Regions from separate parts of the Edwardsiella tarda ATCC 15947 genome, predicted to be linked through region 1. Evidence: predicted binding sites of a transcription regulator. Region 1 holds the regulator's gene; each other region holds the start of a gene.
The links. The regulator PurR, encoded in region 1, represses purine synthesis genes. The targets are predictions, from matches to a motif close to CANGCAAACGTTTGCNTG.
Positions count from the first base shown of each region.

Region 2: the regulator PurR is predicted to act here: its motif matches at 2,019-2,036, upstream of purH (bifunctional phosphoribosylaminoimidazolecarboxamide formyltransferase/IMP cyclohydrolase).
Region 3: the regulator PurR is predicted to act here: its motif matches at 1,089-1,106, upstream of DCL27_RS10635 (amino acid aminotransferase).
Region 4: the regulator PurR is predicted to act here: its motif matches at 1,940-1,957, upstream of pyrD (quinone-dependent dihydroorotate dehydrogenase).

Region 1 is NZ_CP084506.1:1,747,758-1,752,179, reverse strand. It holds gene sodB (superoxide dismutase [Fe]) at 1-572, shown strand, start outside; gene cydH (cytochrome bd-I oxidase subunit CydH) at 659-748, opposite strand; gene purR (HTH-type transcriptional repressor PurR) at 1,103-2,128, shown strand; gene DCL27_RS08135 (ABC transporter permease family protein) at 2,131-3,750, shown strand; gene DCL27_RS08130 (ATP-binding cassette domain-containing protein) at 3,737-4,360, shown strand; gene punR (DNA-binding transcriptional activator PunR) at 4,341-4,422, opposite strand, start outside.
Region 2 is NZ_CP084506.1:3,362,901-3,367,322, forward strand. It holds rRNA gene DCL27_RS15570 (16S ribosomal RNA) at 30-1,573, opposite strand; gene purH (bifunctional phosphoribosylaminoimidazolecarboxamide formyltransferase/IMP cyclohydrolase) at 2,135-3,724, shown strand; gene purD (phosphoribosylamine--glycine ligase) at 3,769-4,422, shown strand, end outside.
Region 3 is NZ_CP084506.1:2,291,488-2,295,909, forward strand. It holds gene ompC (porin OmpC) at 1-933, shown strand, start outside; gene DCL27_RS10635 (amino acid aminotransferase) at 1,169-2,362, shown strand; gene DCL27_RS10640 (cysteine hydrolase family protein) at 2,447-3,295, opposite strand; gene rclC (reactive chlorine resistance membrane protein RclC) at 3,357-3,944, opposite strand; gene flgL (flagellar hook-associated protein FlgL) at 4,161-4,422, opposite strand, start outside.
Region 4 is NZ_CP084506.1:2,282,229-2,286,650, forward strand. It holds gene DCL27_RS10600 (cell division protein ZapC) at 110-664, opposite strand; gene pyrD (quinone-dependent dihydroorotate dehydrogenase) at 839-1,849, opposite strand; gene DCL27_RS10610 (VOC family protein) at 2,402-2,785, opposite strand; gene pepN (aminopeptidase N) at 2,897-4,422, opposite strand, start outside.

The DNA of each region.
Region 1 (4,422 bases):
TTGAATTACCTGCATTACCGTACGCCAAGAATGCGCTGGAGCCGCATATCTCCGCCGAAACCCTGGAATACCATTACGGTAAGCACCACAACACCTATGTGGTTAACCTGAACAACCTGATCAAGGGGAGCGAGTTCGAAGGTAAGTCTCTGGAAGAGATCATCAAGACCTCCAGCGGCGGTATCTTCAACAACGCCGCTCAGGTATGGAACCACACCTTCTACTGGCACTGCCTCTCTCCGAACGGCGGTGGCGAGCCGACCGGCGCGTTGGCCGACGCGATCAACGCGGCCTTTGGCTCCTTCGCCGCCTTCCAGGAAGCGCTGACCAAGTCTGCCGTCGCCAACTTCGGCTCCGGCTGGACCTGGCTGGTGAAAAAGGCGGATGGCAGCCTGGCCATCGTCAACACCTCTAATGCCGCCACCCCGCTGACGGGTGAAGACAAGCCGCTGCTGACCGTCGACGTATGGGAACACGCCTACTACATCGACTATCGTAACGCCCGTCCGAAATACCTGGAAAACTTCTGGGCGCTGGTTAACTGGGAATTCGTCGCGCAGAACCTGGCCTGATCCCGATCATCCGGTGATAAAAAAGGCGCTCTTTGAGCGCCTTTTCTCTTTGCCTCCGGCTCTGTCCCCGCCGCCTTGGCTCACTCTCAATGTAGTGCGACAATCAGGCCTGCGACGACGATCAGCGACAGGGCTACCACCGTGGTCACCAAGGAATATTTCAGATCGCTTTCCATTTTGACACCTCTTGTTTTACGTTCTATATCAATTTTTGCCCATAAAGCAAACACGCTAAATCTGTGTTAAATCATTTTTACATAAATCACTCATTAAAACACGCAGAAAATCTTATGATTACATCCTGCGCAAATCGCTAATTAGTGCTTCCCCTTTTGCGTAAGATCAGCCAGAATTTGCGGTTTACTGCCGCGTGGCGACGTTATAATTTTAAACAAGAAACGACACACGTCACCCTATTTGCGCAACCGCAGCGATGCTGTACTACCGAGATTTGCGCGGGCGTCGTTACACGCAGGCAAACGATTAACAAACCGGCGACGCACCGCGTACGCCTAGGAGTCATTTGTTTCATGGCAACGATTAAAGATGTGGCAAAACGCGCAGGCGTGTCGACCACCACGGTGTCTCACGTCATCAATAAAACTCGCTTTGTCGCCGACGAAACCAAAGCCGCCGTGTGGGAGGCCATCAAAGAGCTACACTACTCGCCCAGCGCCGTTGCCCGTAGTCTGAAGGTTAACCATACCAAGTCCATCGGCCTGTTGGCGACCTCCAGCGAGGCGCCTTACTTCGCCGAGGTCATCGAGTCGGTCGAGAACAGCTGTTACAGCCAGGGCTATACCCTGATCCTGTGCAACTCCCACAACAATCTGGAGAAGCAAAAGGCCTATTTGGCCATGTTGGCGCAGAAACGCGTCGATGGTCTGCTGGTCATGTGCTCCGAGTACCCCGAGAATCTGCTGGAGATCCTGGAGGATTACCGCCATATCCCGATGGTGGTCATGGACTGGGGTACACGGCGTAGCGACTTCACCGATGCGATCCAGGACAACGCCTTCGAGGGTGGCTATCTGGCTGGCCGCTACCTGATCGAACGCGGCCATCGCGATATTGGCGCCATCACCGGCCCGGGATCGCGCAACACCGGCGGCGGCCGTCTGCGTGGCTTCATCAAGGCGCTGCAAGAGGCTAACATTACTCCGCAACCCGAGTGGCTCGTCGAGGGTGATTTCGAGCCGGAGTCCGGTTACGCAGCGATGCAAAACATCCTGGCTCAGAAACAGCGCCCGACCGCCGTGTTCGTCGGCGGGGATATCATGGCGATGGGGGCCATCTGTGCGGCAGATGAGATGGGCTTGCGCGTGCCGCAAGATATTTCCGTCATCGGCTACGATAACGTGCGCAACGCGCGCTACTTTACCCCGGCGTTGACCACCATTCACCAGCCGAAGGAGCGTCTCGGCGCCATGGCGTTTGACATGCTGCTCGATCGCATCACCAGTAAGCGTGAAGACGCCAAGACCATCGAGGTGCATCCCAAACTGGTCGAGCGACGCTCCGTCGCCGATGGGCCGTTCATCGATTACCGTCGCTAAGCGTGTCACGGCTGGCGATCTTCCCGCTACTGGTACTGCTAGCTGGGTTATTGCCGCTGGCGGCGATGCTGCCCGCCACCCTGCTGCCGCTGCAACAGGGGGATCTCGCGAGCACCTGGCAACAACTGCTGCACTGGCCCGCACTGGGCGGCAGTCTACTGCTCTCGCTGCTCAGTAGCCTCGGCGCCTCATTGGGGGCGCTAACGCTCGGGTTAGCGCTGGCCGGGCGGACGCTACAACAGCGGCGCCGCCATCGCCTGACGCCGGCCCTACTACTCGCCGCCCCCCATATCGCCCTGGCCACCGGCCTATTGATGCTCGTGGCTCCCACCGGCCTCGTGTGGCGCCTGTTGGCACCACTGTTCGGCTGGCAGCACCCCCCCGATTTGCCGCTGCCCAACGATCCCTATGCCCTGAGCCTGATGCTGCTGCTCCTGCTCAAGGAGACCCCCTTCTTCTATCTGCTGGTGCTGGCTCAGGCCGAACGCTGCGCGGCGGCGCAACAACTTAGTGCCGCCACCGCGCTCGGCTATCCACCGAGCCAGGGATGGTGGCGTATCGTGGTGCCGCAGTTATTGCCCGGCTTACGCCTGCCGATGTTCTGCGTGCTGGCCTTCTCGCTCTCGGCGCTGGATCTGGCCCTGTTGCTTGGCCCGCAACGTCCCTATCTGTTTGCGCAACTCTTATGGCAATGGATCAGCGACGGTGAGCAGGGCGCGCTGGCGGCGCTCGGTGCGCTGGTGTTGCTGTTACTCAACGCCCTGGCGCTGCTGATCTGGTTCGCTATCGAACGCGTCTGGATCCACTATTGCCGCCGGCCGCCACGCCGCCATCAGCGGCAGATGAGAGGACGAATCGCACTCTATTGGCCCATCGCCTTAGGCCTCACGGCAAGCGTCTACCTGATGTTACTGCTGATCTCCCTGGCACAGCGTTGGCCGTTTCCCTTGCGCTGGCCGCAACAGTGGCGCTATGACAGTTGGCTGTACAGCTTCAATGACTGGAGCGGCCCACTGTGGCACACCCTATGGATCGCCCTGGCGGTCAATCTGTTGGCGTTGCCCTTGGCGCTGGGCACCCTGGAGTGGTATGCCGCGCGTCGACGCCAACCCGGAGCCTGGCTGCTCTTACCCCTACTGCTACCGCAAATGGGGCTGATCTTCGGCCTACAGCTCTTCGCCGCCCATTATCACTGGCTGGGTCGCTATCCAGTGGTGATCTATGGTCAACTGCTGTTCGTCACCCCCTATTACCTGTTGACGCTCTCCGGCCCCTGGCTGCGTTTCGATCAGCGCCAGATACGCGTCGCGCTGGCGTTGGGGCAGACACCCTGGCGGGCCTTCTACCGCGTCAAGCTGCCGCAACTCATGCCGGCACTCCTGCTCGCCCTCGCCTTTGGTGTGGCGGTCAGCGTCGGCCTGTATCTCCCAACCCTAGGGCTGGGCGCCGGGCGCTTGCCCACCCTGGCCACCGAAACCGTCGCCTACGCCAGTGGCATCGATCGCCGTCTGGCGGCCATCGGCGCCCTGTGGCAAACGCTGCTGCCGTTACCCGCCTTCCTGTTAGCGCTCTGGCTGCCGTTGCGTGGCGTGCGAGGATCTTCTCGTCATGACTTCCCTTAAACTCGAAAACTTCTGCGTGACGTTGTCACATAAGCCACTGCTGCCCGCACTCTCCCTGACGGTAGCACCCGGAGAGATCCTCACGCTGATGGGGCCGAGCGGCTGCGGTAAATCGACGCTCTTAGCCGGGATCGCGGGCCAGCTCCCCCCGCCACTGCGTGCCGAAGGCGCACTGTGGCTGGGTCAGCGCGAACTCAGCCAAACGCCCCCTTGGCGTAGGGGGATCGGGCTGTTGTTCCAGGACGATCTGCTCTTCCCTCACCTCACGGTCGAGCAGAATCTCCGCTTCGCTCTCTCCCCGCAGGCGGCACCGGATGCCGTCGCTCAGGCGTTATGCCAAGCGGAGATGGCGGAGATGGCCGCCGTTTATCCGGCAACCCTCTCCGGCGGGCAACGGGCTCGCATCAGCGTGCTGCGCACGCTGCTCGCCGCCCCACAGGCGCTACTGCTCGATGAACCCTTCTCTCGCCTGGACACGCCATTGCGCCGGCGCTTCCGCCACTGGATCTATCAGCAGATCGCCCAGCGCGCCATCCCCACCATCCTGGTCACACACGATGCGGCCGATGTCCCCCGCGCGGGACGGATCATCACACTGGCTGTGGCATGAGCCACTCCTGATTCATGGTGCGCGTATCGCCGAGGTAATCGAGTAACCAGTCGAGCGCCGGC
Region 2 (4,422 bases), 1.6 Mb from region 1:
AGCACTACACAATATTTCGTATCTTCAGGTAAGGAGGTGATCCAACCGCAGGTTCCCCTACGGTTACCTTGTTACGACTTCACCCCAGTCATGAATCACAAAGTGGTAAGCGCCCTCCCGAAGGTTAAGCTACCTACTTCTTTTGCAACCCACTCCCATGGTGTGACGGGCGGTGTGTACAAGGCCCGGGAACGTATTCACCGTGGCATTCTGATCCACGATTACTAGCGATTCCGACTTCATGGAGTCGAGTTGCAGACTCCAATCCGGACTACGACGTACTTTATGAGGTCCGCTTGCTCTCGCGAGGTCGCTTCTCTTTGTATACGCCATTGTAGCACGTGTGTAGCCCTACTCGTAAGGGCCATGATGACTTGACGTCATCCCCACCTTCCTCCAGTTTATCACTGGCAGTCTCCTTTGAGTTCCCGGCCGAACCGCTGGCAACAAAGGATAAGGGTTGCGCTCGTTGCGGGACTTAACCCAACATTTCACAACACGAGCTGACGACAGCCATGCAGCACCTGTCTCAGCGTTCCCGAAGGCACTCCCGTATCTCTACAGGATTCGCTGGATGTCAAGAGTAGGTAAGGTTCTTCGCGTTGCATCGAATTAAACCACATGCTCCACCGCTTGTGCGGGCCCCCGTCAATTCATTTGAGTTTTAACCTTGCGGCCGTACTCCCCAGGCGGTCGATTTAACGCGTTAGCTTCGGAAGCCACGCCTCAAGGGCACAACCTCCAAATCGACATCGTTTACAGCGTGGACTACCAGGGTATCTAATCCTGTTTGCTCCCCACGCTTTCGCACCTGAGCGTCAGTCTTCGTCCAGGAGGCCGCCTTCGCCACCGGTATTCCTCCAGATCTCTACGCATTTCACCGCTACACCTGGAATTCTACCTCCCTCTACGAGACTCTAGCTTGCCAGTCTTGGATGCAGTTCCCAGGTTAAGCCCGGGGATTTCACATCCAACTTAACAAACCGCCTGCGTGCGCTTTACGCCCAGTAATTCCGATTAACGCTTGCACCCTCCGTATTACCGCGGCTGCTGGCACGGAGTTAGCCGGTGCTTCTTCTGTAGGTAACGTCAATTGCACGTGCTATTAACACGCACACCTTCCTCCCTACTGAAAGTACTTTACAACCCGAAGGCCTTCTTCATACACGCGGCATGGCTGCATCAGGCTTGCGCCCATTGTGCAATATTCCCCACTGCTGCCTCCCGTAGGAGTCTGGACCGTGTCTCAGTTCCAGTGTGGCTGGTCATCCTCTCAGACCAGCTAGGGATCGTCGCCTAGGTGAGCCATTACCTCACCTACTAGCTAATCCCATCTGGGTTCATCTGATGGCATGAGGCCCGAAGGTCCCCCACTTTGGTCTTGCGACGTTATGCGGTATTAGCTACCGTTTCCAGTAGTTATCCCCCTCCATCAGGCAGATCCCCAGACATTACTCACCCGTCCGCCGCTCGTCAGCGGAGAAAGCAAGCTTTCTCCCTGCTACCGCTCGACTTGCATGTGTTAAGCCTGCCGCCAGCGTTCAATCTGAGCCATGATCAAACTCTTCAATTAAAAGCTTGATGCTCAAAGAAATTAAACTGTTTATTCGTAATGAATTAACTGCTGTCACTCTTCAAGACTTTAAATATTTTGGCATTCCGAGGAATGCTTAATACGAATCTTGCGAGTGCCCACACAGATTGTCTGATAATTTGTTAAAGAGCAATGACTTAGGAGCTTTGCTTCACTAAGTCGAGGCAGCGTATGTTACGCTTTCCTCGGTGAGTGTCAACGATTAATTTCTCGTTTTTCACTTCACTCTCCCCGGCTCATCTTGTGATGTTGTTCACAAGTGCCGTGTCGATGGAGGCGCATTATAGGGCCCAATTCGCAGCGTGCAACCGCTATTTTACGACAAAAGTATCGTTTGACGCATTACACAGCAATTGAACTGCTTATACCTGATTACACACAGAGTTATCCACAAACTCTGTGGCGGCAAAAATTTGACGAGCTTTACGCAAACGTTTTCGTTAGAATCATCGCGCGCTATAATTCCGCTTCATTCGCAACGACGCCTAATAGGTATATAAATAGGGTTACTGCGATCCATTGCCGAAGGATATAACCACCATGCAACACAGTCGTCCTGTTCGCCGCGCACTACTGAGTGTCTCCGATAAAACTGGTATCGTTGAGTTCGCCCGTGCGTTACACCAACGCGGCATCGAGCTGCTCTCAACGGGCGGCACCGCCCGTCTATTATCAGAGGCTGGCCTGCCCGTCATTGAAGTCTCCGATTATACCGGTTTCCCAGAGATGATGGATGGACGCGTTAAAACCCTCCATCCCAAGATTCATGGTGGGATCCTGGGTCGCCGTGACCGTGACAGCGATATCATGCAGCAGCATGAGATCAAACCCATCGATATGGTGGTGGTTAACCTCTATCCCTTTGCCCAGACCGTTGCCCGTCCCGACTGTACTCTGGAAGCAGCGGTAGAAAATATTGATATCGGCGGACCGACCATGGTGCGCTCGGCCGCGAAAAACCATAATGACGTCGCCATCATAGTTAATAACCACGACTTCGATCGGGTCATTGCCGAAATGGATGCTAACCATGGCTCGTTAAGTCAGGCGACACGCTTCGATCTGGCGATCAAAGCCTTTGAGCATACCGCCGCCTACGACAGCATGATTGCCAACTATTTCGGCACGCTGGTCGCCCCTTACCATGGCGACACCAGTAATCCCAGCGGACGCTTCCCTCGCACCCTGAATCTGAATCTGGTGAAAAAGCAGGATATGCGTTATGGCGAAAATGGCCACCAGCAGGCCGCCTTCTATGTCGAAGAGCCGGTACGTGAGGCCAGCATCGCCACCGCGCAGCAGTTGCAGGGCAAGGCGCTCTCCTATAACAACATCGCCGATACCGATGCCGCGCTGGAGTGTGTTAAAAGTTTTGCCGAGCCAGCCTGTGTCATCGTGAAACATGCCAACCCCTGTGGCGTCGCTATCGCTAGTGATCTACTCCAGGCCTATGAGCGCGCCTACCAGACTGACCCGACCTCCGCCTTTGGCGGTATCATCGCCTTCAACCGTCCTCTGGATGCCAAGACGGCGCAAGCCATCATCGCCCGCCAATTCGTCGAGGTGATCATCGCCCCTCGTATCAGCGATGAAGCCTTGGATGTGCTCAGCGCCAAGCAGAACGTTCGTGTGCTCGCCTGCAGTGAATGGGGTGAGGCCTGTCCGGGACTCGACTTCAAACGCGTCAACGGTGGGCTGCTGGTTCAAGAGCGCGATCTGGGGATGGTCGGCGCTGACGATCTACACGTGGTCACCACACGCCAGCCCAGCGAGCAGGAGCTGCGCGATGCCTTATTCTGCTGGAAAGTCGCCAAGTTTGTTAAGTCCAACGCCATCGTCTATGCACGAGATAACATGACCGTTGGCATCGGTGCCGGGCAGATGAGTCGCGTCTACTCCGCCAAAATTGCCGGGATTAAGGCCGCCGATGAGGGTTTACCCGTCGCCGGCTCAGTCATGGCCTCCGATGCCTTCTTCCCCTTCCGCGACGGCATCGATGCCGCGGCGGCTGTTGGCATCACCTGTGTGATCCAACCGGGAGGCTCGATTCGTGATGACGAGGTTATCGCCGCCGCCAACGAGCACGGCATCGCCATGATTTTCACCGGCATGCGCCACTTCCGCCACTAAGATCAATGCTGCGGGGCTCCCCCCGCAGCGCAAAGGTGACCGTTATGAATATCCTGATTATCGGCAACGGCGGGCGAGAGCATGCCCTGGCCTGGAAAGCCGCACAGTCTCCGCTGGCCGAGCGCGTATTTGTCGCGCCCGGTAACGCCGGCACGGCACAAGAGCCGGCCTTGGAGAATATCGCCATCGCCGCAACCGATATTCCGGCGCTGGTCGACTTCGCCCGCCGCCAACAGATCGATCTGACCATCGTAGGACCCGAGGCTCCCCTGGTACTCGGTGTCGTCGACGCCTTCCGCGCCGCAGGCCTGACCATCTTCGGCCCGAGCCAAAGTGCGGCACGGCTGGAAGGGTCTAAAGCCTTTAGCAAAGACTTCCTCGCGCGCCACCATATTCCTACCGCAGCCTACCGTAACTTCACCGAAGTCGAGCCCGCGTTAGCCTATGTCCGTGAGCAGGGGGCCCCGATTGTGATCAAGGCCGACGGTCTGGCCGCCGGGAAAGGGGTGATCGTTGCCATGACGTTGGAGGAGGCCGAGGCGGCTATCCACGATATGCTCGCGGGCAATGCCTTTGGCGACGCCGGGCATCGCATCGTTATCGAAGAGTTCCTGACCGGCGAAGAAGCCAGCTTCATCGTGATGGTCGACGGCGAACACGTGCTGCCGATGGCCACCAGCCAGGATCATAAGCGAGTT
Region 3 (4,422 bases), 540 kb from region 1:
AACAGCGAACTGACCGGTTACGGCCAGTGGGAATACAACTTCCAGGCTAACAACTCCGAAGACAGCAACCCGGCTATCGGCCAGGAAGGCAACAAGACCCGTCTGGGCTTCGCCGGTCTGAAATATGGCGAGTTCGGCTCCCTGGATTACGGCCGTAACTACGGCGTAGTCTACGACGTCGAAGCTTGGACCGACGTACTGCCGGTCTTCGGTGGTGACTCCTACACCTACACCGACAACTTCATGAACGGCCGTACCAACGGCGTGGCCACCTACCGTAACAACGGCTTCTTCGGCCTGGTTGACGGCCTGAACGTCGCCCTGCAGTATCAGGGTAAAAACGGCAACAGCGACGAGAGCAACAACGGTCGTGACAAGCTGTCCAAGCAGAATGGCGACGGCTTCGGTATGTCTGCCTCCTACGATCTGGGCTGGGGCGTAAGCGCCGCGGCGGCCTTCTCCTCCTCTAACCGTACCCTGGATCAGAAACGTGGATATCTCAAGCCTAACACTAGCGGTGTAGCTACTGGTGATAAGGCTCAGGCCTGGACCACTGGTCTGAAGTATGACGCCAACAACGTCTACGTAGCCGCCATGTACGCCGAAACCCTGAACATGACCCCGTATGGTAACGGCGGTATCGCTAACAAGACCCAGAACTTCGAAGCTGTGGCTCAGTACCAGTTCGACTTCGGCCTGCGTCCGTCCATCGCCTACCTGCAGTCTAAGGGCAAGCAGCTGGGTACTGCCGCTAACGTAGACAAAGATCTGGTTAAATACCTGGATCTGGGTTCCTACTACTACTTCAACAAGAACATGTCCGCCTACGTTGACTACAAGATCAACCTGCTGGATGGCAACGACGCGTTCTACAAAGACAACGGTATCAGCACCGACAACATCGTTGGCGTTGGTATGATCTACCAGTTCTAATCTCGACGCAGCCTCAGGCTGTGTAAGAGCATCAAGAGCAGGGCTTCGGCCCTGCTTTTTTATGGTGACATCTCTGCGAATCTCCGCCGTTGCCAATTGTTTTTACAGCATTAATTCCGCCATCTGCCCCTTACTCGCCACTTTATCGTCTTTTTCAGCCAAACGGTTGGCAAGGATTGTCCATAGCGGTAATCTGTCGCTTCACTGGCTTAACTGGACACATGGAAGCTCTCGCATGTTTGAAAACATCCCTGCTGCACCCGCCGATCCAATCCTGGGGCTGGCCGACCTGTTTCGCGCCGATGCGCGCCCGCACAAAATCAACCTGGGCATCGGCGTCTACAAAGACGAAAGTGGCAATACCCCGGTACTGACCAGCGTGAAAAAGGCTGAGCAATACCTACTGGAGCATGAAACCAGCAAAAACTACCTGAGCATCGATGGCATCGCCGCCTTCGGTCAGCGGACGCTGGAGCTGTTGTTAGGTCAGGAGAACCCGATTCTCTTAGCTAACCGGGCGCACGCCGCCCAGACGCCTGGCGGTACCGGCGCGCTGCGTGTCGCCGCCGACTTTCTCGCCAAGAAAACGCCAGCCAAGCGTGTCTGGGTCAGCAATCCCAGCTGGCCGAACCATAAGAGTGTCTTCGCCGCCGCCGGACTCGAGGTGTGCGAGTATGCCTATTACGACGCCGCCAACCATTGTCTGGACTTCGCCGCACTGCAAGAGAGCCTGTCTCAGGCGCAGCCTGGCGATGTGGCTCTGTTCCATGGCTGCTGCCATAATCCCACCGGCATTGATCCGACCGCCGAGCAGTGGGAGATGCTGGCCGAGCAGTCACGCTGCAACGGTTGGTTGCCGCTGTTCGACTTCGCCTACCAAGGTTTCGCTAACGGCCTGGAAGAGGATGCCCTGGGGCTGCGTATCTTTGCGGCACGCCACGATGAGCTGATCGTCTGCAGCTCCTATTCGAAGAACTTCGGCCTGTACAACGAACGTGTCGGGGCCTGTACCCTGATCGCCGCCGACAGCGGCAGCGCCGCCAATGCCTTCAGCCAGATCAAGGCGGTGATCCGGGCCAACTACTCCAACCCTCCGGCACACGGTGGCGCCATCGTTGCCACCATCCTAGGCAACGACGCGCTACGCACCATGTGGGAACAAGAGCTGACCGACATGCGCCAACGCATCCAGCGCATGCGCCAACTGTTCGTGAATACCCTGCAAGAGAAGGGGGCCGAGCAGGACTTTAGCTTTATCACCCAGCAGAATGGCATGTTCTCCTTCAGCGGCTTGAGCAAAGAGCAAGTCGGTCGCCTACGCGAGGAGTTCGCGGTTTACGCCGTCAACTCTGGCCGCGTCAACGTCGCAGGCATGACGCCAGACAACATGGCACCGCTGTGCGAGGCTATCGTCGCCGTATTGAAGTAAGCGCGGCGATGCCACATACGGCGGGAGCCCACGGGCGGCCCGCCGTTTTTTATTCCGGTGGTTTAACGGCCTCGCCGGGCGTCATTACCCCAGGGCCGCCATACGTTGGAGCGTTTCCGCCGTCGTCCACAGATCGTTGGCGATGAAACGGTAGTTAATCAAGGCCGCCTGATAGCCGTCCCCCTCCGGGGCGCGCGGCCCGGCGGTCGCATCTTTCACCACCACCACCTCGAACCCCTGCTCCACCAACTCACGCAGATGCGATTCGATACACAAGTTAGCCGCCATCCCTGCCAGCAGGATCTGCGAGATCCCGCGCTTGCGTAACTGAAGCACCAGATCGTTACTCTCCGGACCGAAGATCTTGTGCGGCGAGGCGATGATGGTCTCACCATCCAGGATATAGGGCTTAAATTGCGGCATGAAATCGGCCCCCGAGTCGTTGAATCCCTCCAGCGTCAACGGCCCCTTACGGTCGAACATATGAGTATTATGCATAAAGTGCTCGCCCGGCCCGCCAAACAACCACTGATGATCGTAGGGATAGTAGTAGTGGGGGGAGACGGCCACCACGATCCCCTGGCGCTTAGCCTGGCGAAACAGCGCCTCCAGATGCGCGACGGTATTATTCTCCGTCACACTCTCCTGCAACACGGCCCAGCCGACGCCCTGAGGGCTCAGGAAATCGACCTGAGGATCGACGACCACCAGCGCCACCTGGGATTTCTGTAGGTTGACCCCCGGACGCGGCAAGCCATATGCCTTCGGCTCCGCATAGGGATCGGCCTGGCGCTTAGCACCGCTGGCGGCTTGCGCCATCGTCGATCCCACGGCCGCGAGTCCCACTCCGGCGACCGCCAACCTCACCCCTTTCCCCATCGCGGCACGCCGTGTGATAGGCTGTTCCGACTGCGCTGCTGTCTTCTGATTCATACGATTTCCTTGTTGTGATAAGCCATAATGAACTCACTTGCCCCGCCGTTGGGGCGTTACCTCATGCCGAAGCGCGCAGGTGCGCCTGGCGTGTTCGGGAGGATGCGACGATGCAGTGGGCCGAATGCACCATGGCCACAAAGGCCGCAGCCAGCATGATCACATCCTTCAGCACCAGTCGTCCGGCACCAGAGAGATAGGGGAAGCCGGTATGCGCGTCGGCGCCATGCACCCAGGTTTCCGGGGTAAAGATCAAGAACGTCAGGGTGACGAAGGGGGTCAGGAAGGCGAGCGTCGCCCCCCAGAAGCCGATGCGGGGCGAAATATAGTGCGCCAGGATCAATAGGCTAAACAGTACCTCGATCACCCCCAATCCGCTGGAGTAGCCGTAGGTATTGTTGGCCTGATGCCAGGCACGGTTCGCCTCGATCAGCTCACCTTCGTGATTCATAAACGAGGCATAGTGAGTAGGATCGTTATAGAAGAAGGACATGAACGGGCTATTGGCGACAAAGGGGACGATGCTGTCGGCCTCATAGGGGATAAACTTCAACAGACCGATCCAGAGAAAGACTAAGGCGATAGCCAGACGACAAAGCGTGGCGGCGAGCGCCTGTTGGTGCGCCAGGCGCGAATAGAGTGTCGACATGAGAAGTGCTCCTTAAGGGGATAAATAAACCTCATCCGTTATACCCAAGGCAGCGATGTAACAACATGTGACAACGTCTCAGCCTATTGCGGCCGCGTCTCAGAGAGAGTGTGCTGTGATCGTCCCCGCCCTTTTCCCTCCCCCAAGACGAATCACCGGCAAAAAAAAAAGCGGCCCGAAGGCCGCGTCAAAGAGCAAATTCAGTGATGGAGATGCTTAGCGCGCCATCTGGAACAGCGACATCCCTTGCATATCGGAGAAGACCTTATACGAGGCCTGTAGCGAGACTTGGCGTAACGCATACTCGGTAGCCGCCTGGGTCCAGTCCACATCCTGCACGTTACTGATGCGCGTCTTATAGGTGATCGCGTTTTCATCGCCGATCGCATCCAGTGAGTCCAACTCATTCAACTGGGTACCCAGCTCTGCCCGTACCTGCGAGACGTTATTCAGTGAGTTACGCAAGCCACGGTTGGCG
Region 4 (4,422 bases), 530 kb from region 1:
TATTCGTCTAAATAAAGTACAATTTGGCAGGTAATAGCGGGAATTTAGGATTATTACCTAAAGGCGTGCGACCCAAGAAAAGGAGGGGGCGTCGCGAGAAGAAAGGCGCTTATCCGGCGTAAGCCAAGGCATCGCAGGCGGCGACCAGGGGCGCATGATGCAGCGGCAGCAGGCGATCGTGCATCACCTTAATCGCTTCGCCTAATCGCTGTGTCTTCCCTGCCAACACCAGCTGTGGTTGCGCCAGCAAACATAGGCTAGCGTGCTCACCCGGCTCGACCACTAACAAACGCCCCCAGCCACTCCCATCCTGTAGTTGCACGGCGACCAGTTCACCGAGCGATGGAACATAACGCCCCGACTGGCAAGTAAAGTGCCAGCTCTTCGGCATCAACGGCTTGAGAAAACGTTGCGCGACCAGGGCGTTGAGCACCAGTTCGGTATGCAGTGACGCCTCCAGCTCACACGCCTGACAACGCTCCAGGAAGTGATAATAATTAGCGACATCATCGAGACAAAAGGTGCTGACATCGAACGCATCCGGCGTCAACATCTTGGCAGGAAAACGGGAGCGAAAAACCATGCCATTCGCCAAATCCAGCATCAGACGATCGTGTTGTTGATCAAAGAACCAACGCCAGCGATCCCCGGGCTTTATATTCATGTGTTACTCCCCCTGACCATAAACTCCCTGGCAACATAACGATCCTGGCGAACGATGTCACGTTACCGTCAGCCATCGACTCAACGCCTGCATAAATAAACAACGGATTGTTTGAAATATAGACTAGCCCGCGACAGAAATAAAGTCCCGGGCTAAATAGGGAGGGATAAAGCGTTAGATGTAGTTAACGATCTCTTTAACGAGACCCGGCCCTTTGAAGATGAATCCGGAATAAATCTGCACCAGCGAAGCACCCGCTTGCATTTTTTCCCGCGCGGCAATGACCGAATCAATACCACCAACACCGATAATCGGCAGGCGACCCTGTAATTCGGCGGAGAGCAGGCGAATAATTTCGGTGCTCTTTAATTGCAAGGGACGACCACTCAGTCCCCCGCTTTGAGCGCAATGATTGAGACCGGCGACCAGCGAGCGATCCAGCGTCGTGTTGGTCGCGATCACCCCATCGATACCGTGACGTACCAGGCTATCGGCCACCTGCACCAACTCTTCATGACTAAGATCGGGCGCGATTTTTACCGCCAGTGGGACATACTTGGCATGCTTCTGCTGTAATTCTGCCTGCTTATTTTTAATCGCGGCCAGCAAATCATCCAAGGCTTCACCATATTGCAGGGTACGCAACCCCGGCGTATTCGGTGAGGAAATATTGACCGCGATATAACCGGCATAGGAATACACCTTATCCATACAGATCAGATAATCATCCTTACCCTGCTCTACCGGTGTATCTTTATTCTTACCGATATTAATGCCGAGCACGCCACCGAAATGGGACTTTTTGACGTTCTCGACCAAATTATCGACGCCCAGGTTGTTAAAACCCATGCGGTTAATTAACCCTTCTGCCTCGACGATACGGAATAGACGCGGCTTCTCGTTACCTGGTTGCGGACGCGGCGTGACGGTCCCCACCTCGATGGATCCGAACCCCATGGCGCCCAACGCATCGATGCATTCGCCATCCTTGTCCAACCCTGCGGCCAATCCGAGCGGATTCTTGAAGGACAATCCCATGCAGCTGACCGGTTTACTCGGCACGGACTGGCGCACCAAGCCGAGGAGCGGCGTACCACTGATACGATGCAGTTGCTTAAAGGTAAACTCGTGCGCACGTTCCGGATCGAGTTGAAAGAGTGCCTTCCTGATAAAAGGGTAGAACATGAGATCTCCTGATTCCCGTTGCCAAACGGGGCGCTATTATCGGGTAAGTCGCGACGAATTGGAATTGATTAAAGACAAAATAGGCCGACAAAGGCAAACGTTTTACCCCCCGCCCGATAGGGTTAGCACGCGGCTAATCGCCGCCTCGATCATTATCCTGATTACCATATTAACGGGAACGATATCAGGCGCCCTCACTTCGCGAGACAATTACACCGAGCGAAGTGACCACGGCCGCCGACCGCTCACCGACTTCTGTGTCACACCGTTAGTCATCAATCATGGAGAAGGCGTGGTTACCTGGGCGCTAACCTTAACGCCGCCCCGCCTCATGCCGTCACGAGACGACACGCCACAGAGCCCACCGGGCGTGTCACGCCATGGCTCAGCCTAGCCGAATCGTATGATTGGATAGGGGCCAGCGGCGCGCGCAGCGCCGGTGACGCGCTATGTCGGCAAGAATAGAAGGCAAGAATAGAAATAGCACAGAGCCCCCGAGGGGGGCCTGCGGCGCCGAGTCGCGGGCATGATGGCGAAAGTCCGACGTCTCCCTCACACCGTTCGATAGACGCTAATCTCGACCAGATTACCGTCCGGATCGCGCAGATATAGGCTATCGATCGGCCCGCAGGCGCCGGTACGCGGCACCACCCCCAACTCAATCGTCAACCCACGCGCCTCCAGCTCCCGCTTAATCTGCTGAATATCCCCCTGCGCCAACAGGCAAATGTCCAAGCTACCGTAGGTCACCTGACGCGCGGCCGGGGTAAACTCCGCCTTGCGGCGGTGAATATTGATCTTCTGATTACCGAAGGTCAGCGCTAGACGATCGTTGCGCCGCTCCAACGTCATGCCTAACCCATCGACATAGAAGGCCAGCGTCTGCTCGACATCCTCCACGGTGATCACCACGTGATCGATTCCTGTAATTACCATTCCTCACCTCCTGATAAAACACGCTAGGCCGGGCCACGCCACCCCGCCCGGGGCGCAGGCAAAAAAATACCGGCCCAGAGAGCCGGTAGAGATAGGGCAGTCATCCCACGATCAGGACTCCAACGCCCGGGTGATCTTCTCATACAGATCGCCAGAGAGGTTATCCAATGCCAACAACGTCTCCAACTGTTTACGCATCAGCGCTTGGCGCCCCTCGTCGTAACGTTTCAAACGGATCAACGGATCCACCATGCGAGCGGCGACCTGTGGGTTACGGCGATTCAAGTCACTCAAGATCGCCGTCAGGAAGGCATAACCGGAGCCGTCGGGAGCGTGGAAGGCACGCGGGTTCAACTGGGCAAAGGCACCGACCAGCGCACGCGTCCGGTTCGGGTTGCTTAAGGTAAAGGCGCGGTGGTGTAACAACTGACGCACACGATCCAGAACGTCATCATCCGGGGCGGTCGCCTGCAGGGTAAACCACTTGTCCATCACCAACCCATCCTGATGCCAGCGCTGATCGAACTCATCCATCAACGCAGTACGGCACGGCAATTGTGCCGCCATCGCCGCCGACAGCGCGCCGAGCGCATCGGTCATGTTGTCGGCCTGGTGATACTGCGCGCTGACCAAGGCATCCGCCTGCGCCACATCGGGCCCGAAGGCCAAATAACGCAGGCAGACATTGCGCAGCGCGCGCTTGGCGATATCGCCATGCTCGATACGGTAGAGCGACGTCGCGTTCTGATGGTAGGCCGCCAACCACTCCCCGGCCAACTGTTGCGCCAGCAGACGGGTCATCGCCTGATGGACCTGAGCGATGGCCTCGGGGTCGATCAGGCTGAACAGCTCGGCCATCTCCACCTCGGAGGGTAACGTCAGGATCTGGGCGCGTAACGCCGGATCGCGCTGCTCGTCGCGTAACACGTTGCCGAAGGCCGTCACCACATGCTCGGGCAACGACAATGGCTGTCCCTGCTGGCTACGGGAGACATTCAGACGCACATACTTGGCCAACAGCATCTGTGCCGCATCCCAACGCGCGAAGTCGTTGCGGGCATGCTGCATCAGGAACGTCAGCTGCTGATCGCTGTAGGGATATTCCAGACGTACCGGCGCGGAGAACTCACGCAGTAGCGACGGTGTCGGCGCCTGCGGCACATTATCAAAGGCAAAACTCTGCTCCGACTCGGTCACGCTCAAGACGTTGCCGACCGCCTGCCCATCCATCACCAAGGGGATCACCTGGCCATCGGCATCGTACAGTTCGATATCCAGCGGGATGTGCAGCGGTTGCTTATCGGCCTGATCGGCCGTCGCCGGTGTGCTCTGGGTGACATACAGGCGATACTGGCGCCGTTCGGCGTCGTATTCGTCGCGTACCGTCAACAGCGGCGTACCGGATTGGCTATACCAACGACGGAACAGCGTCAGCTCGATGCCCGAGGCGTCTTCCATCGCCTGGACAAAGTCATCGCAGGTGGCGGCGCTGCCGTCATGGCGCGCAAAGTAGAGGCGCATCCCGGCCTGGAACTTCTCTTCGCCCAGCAGGGTATGCAGCATACGGATCACCTCGGCCCCCTTCTCATACACCGTTAGGGTATAGAAGTTGTTCATCTCGATGACCTTCTCCGGCC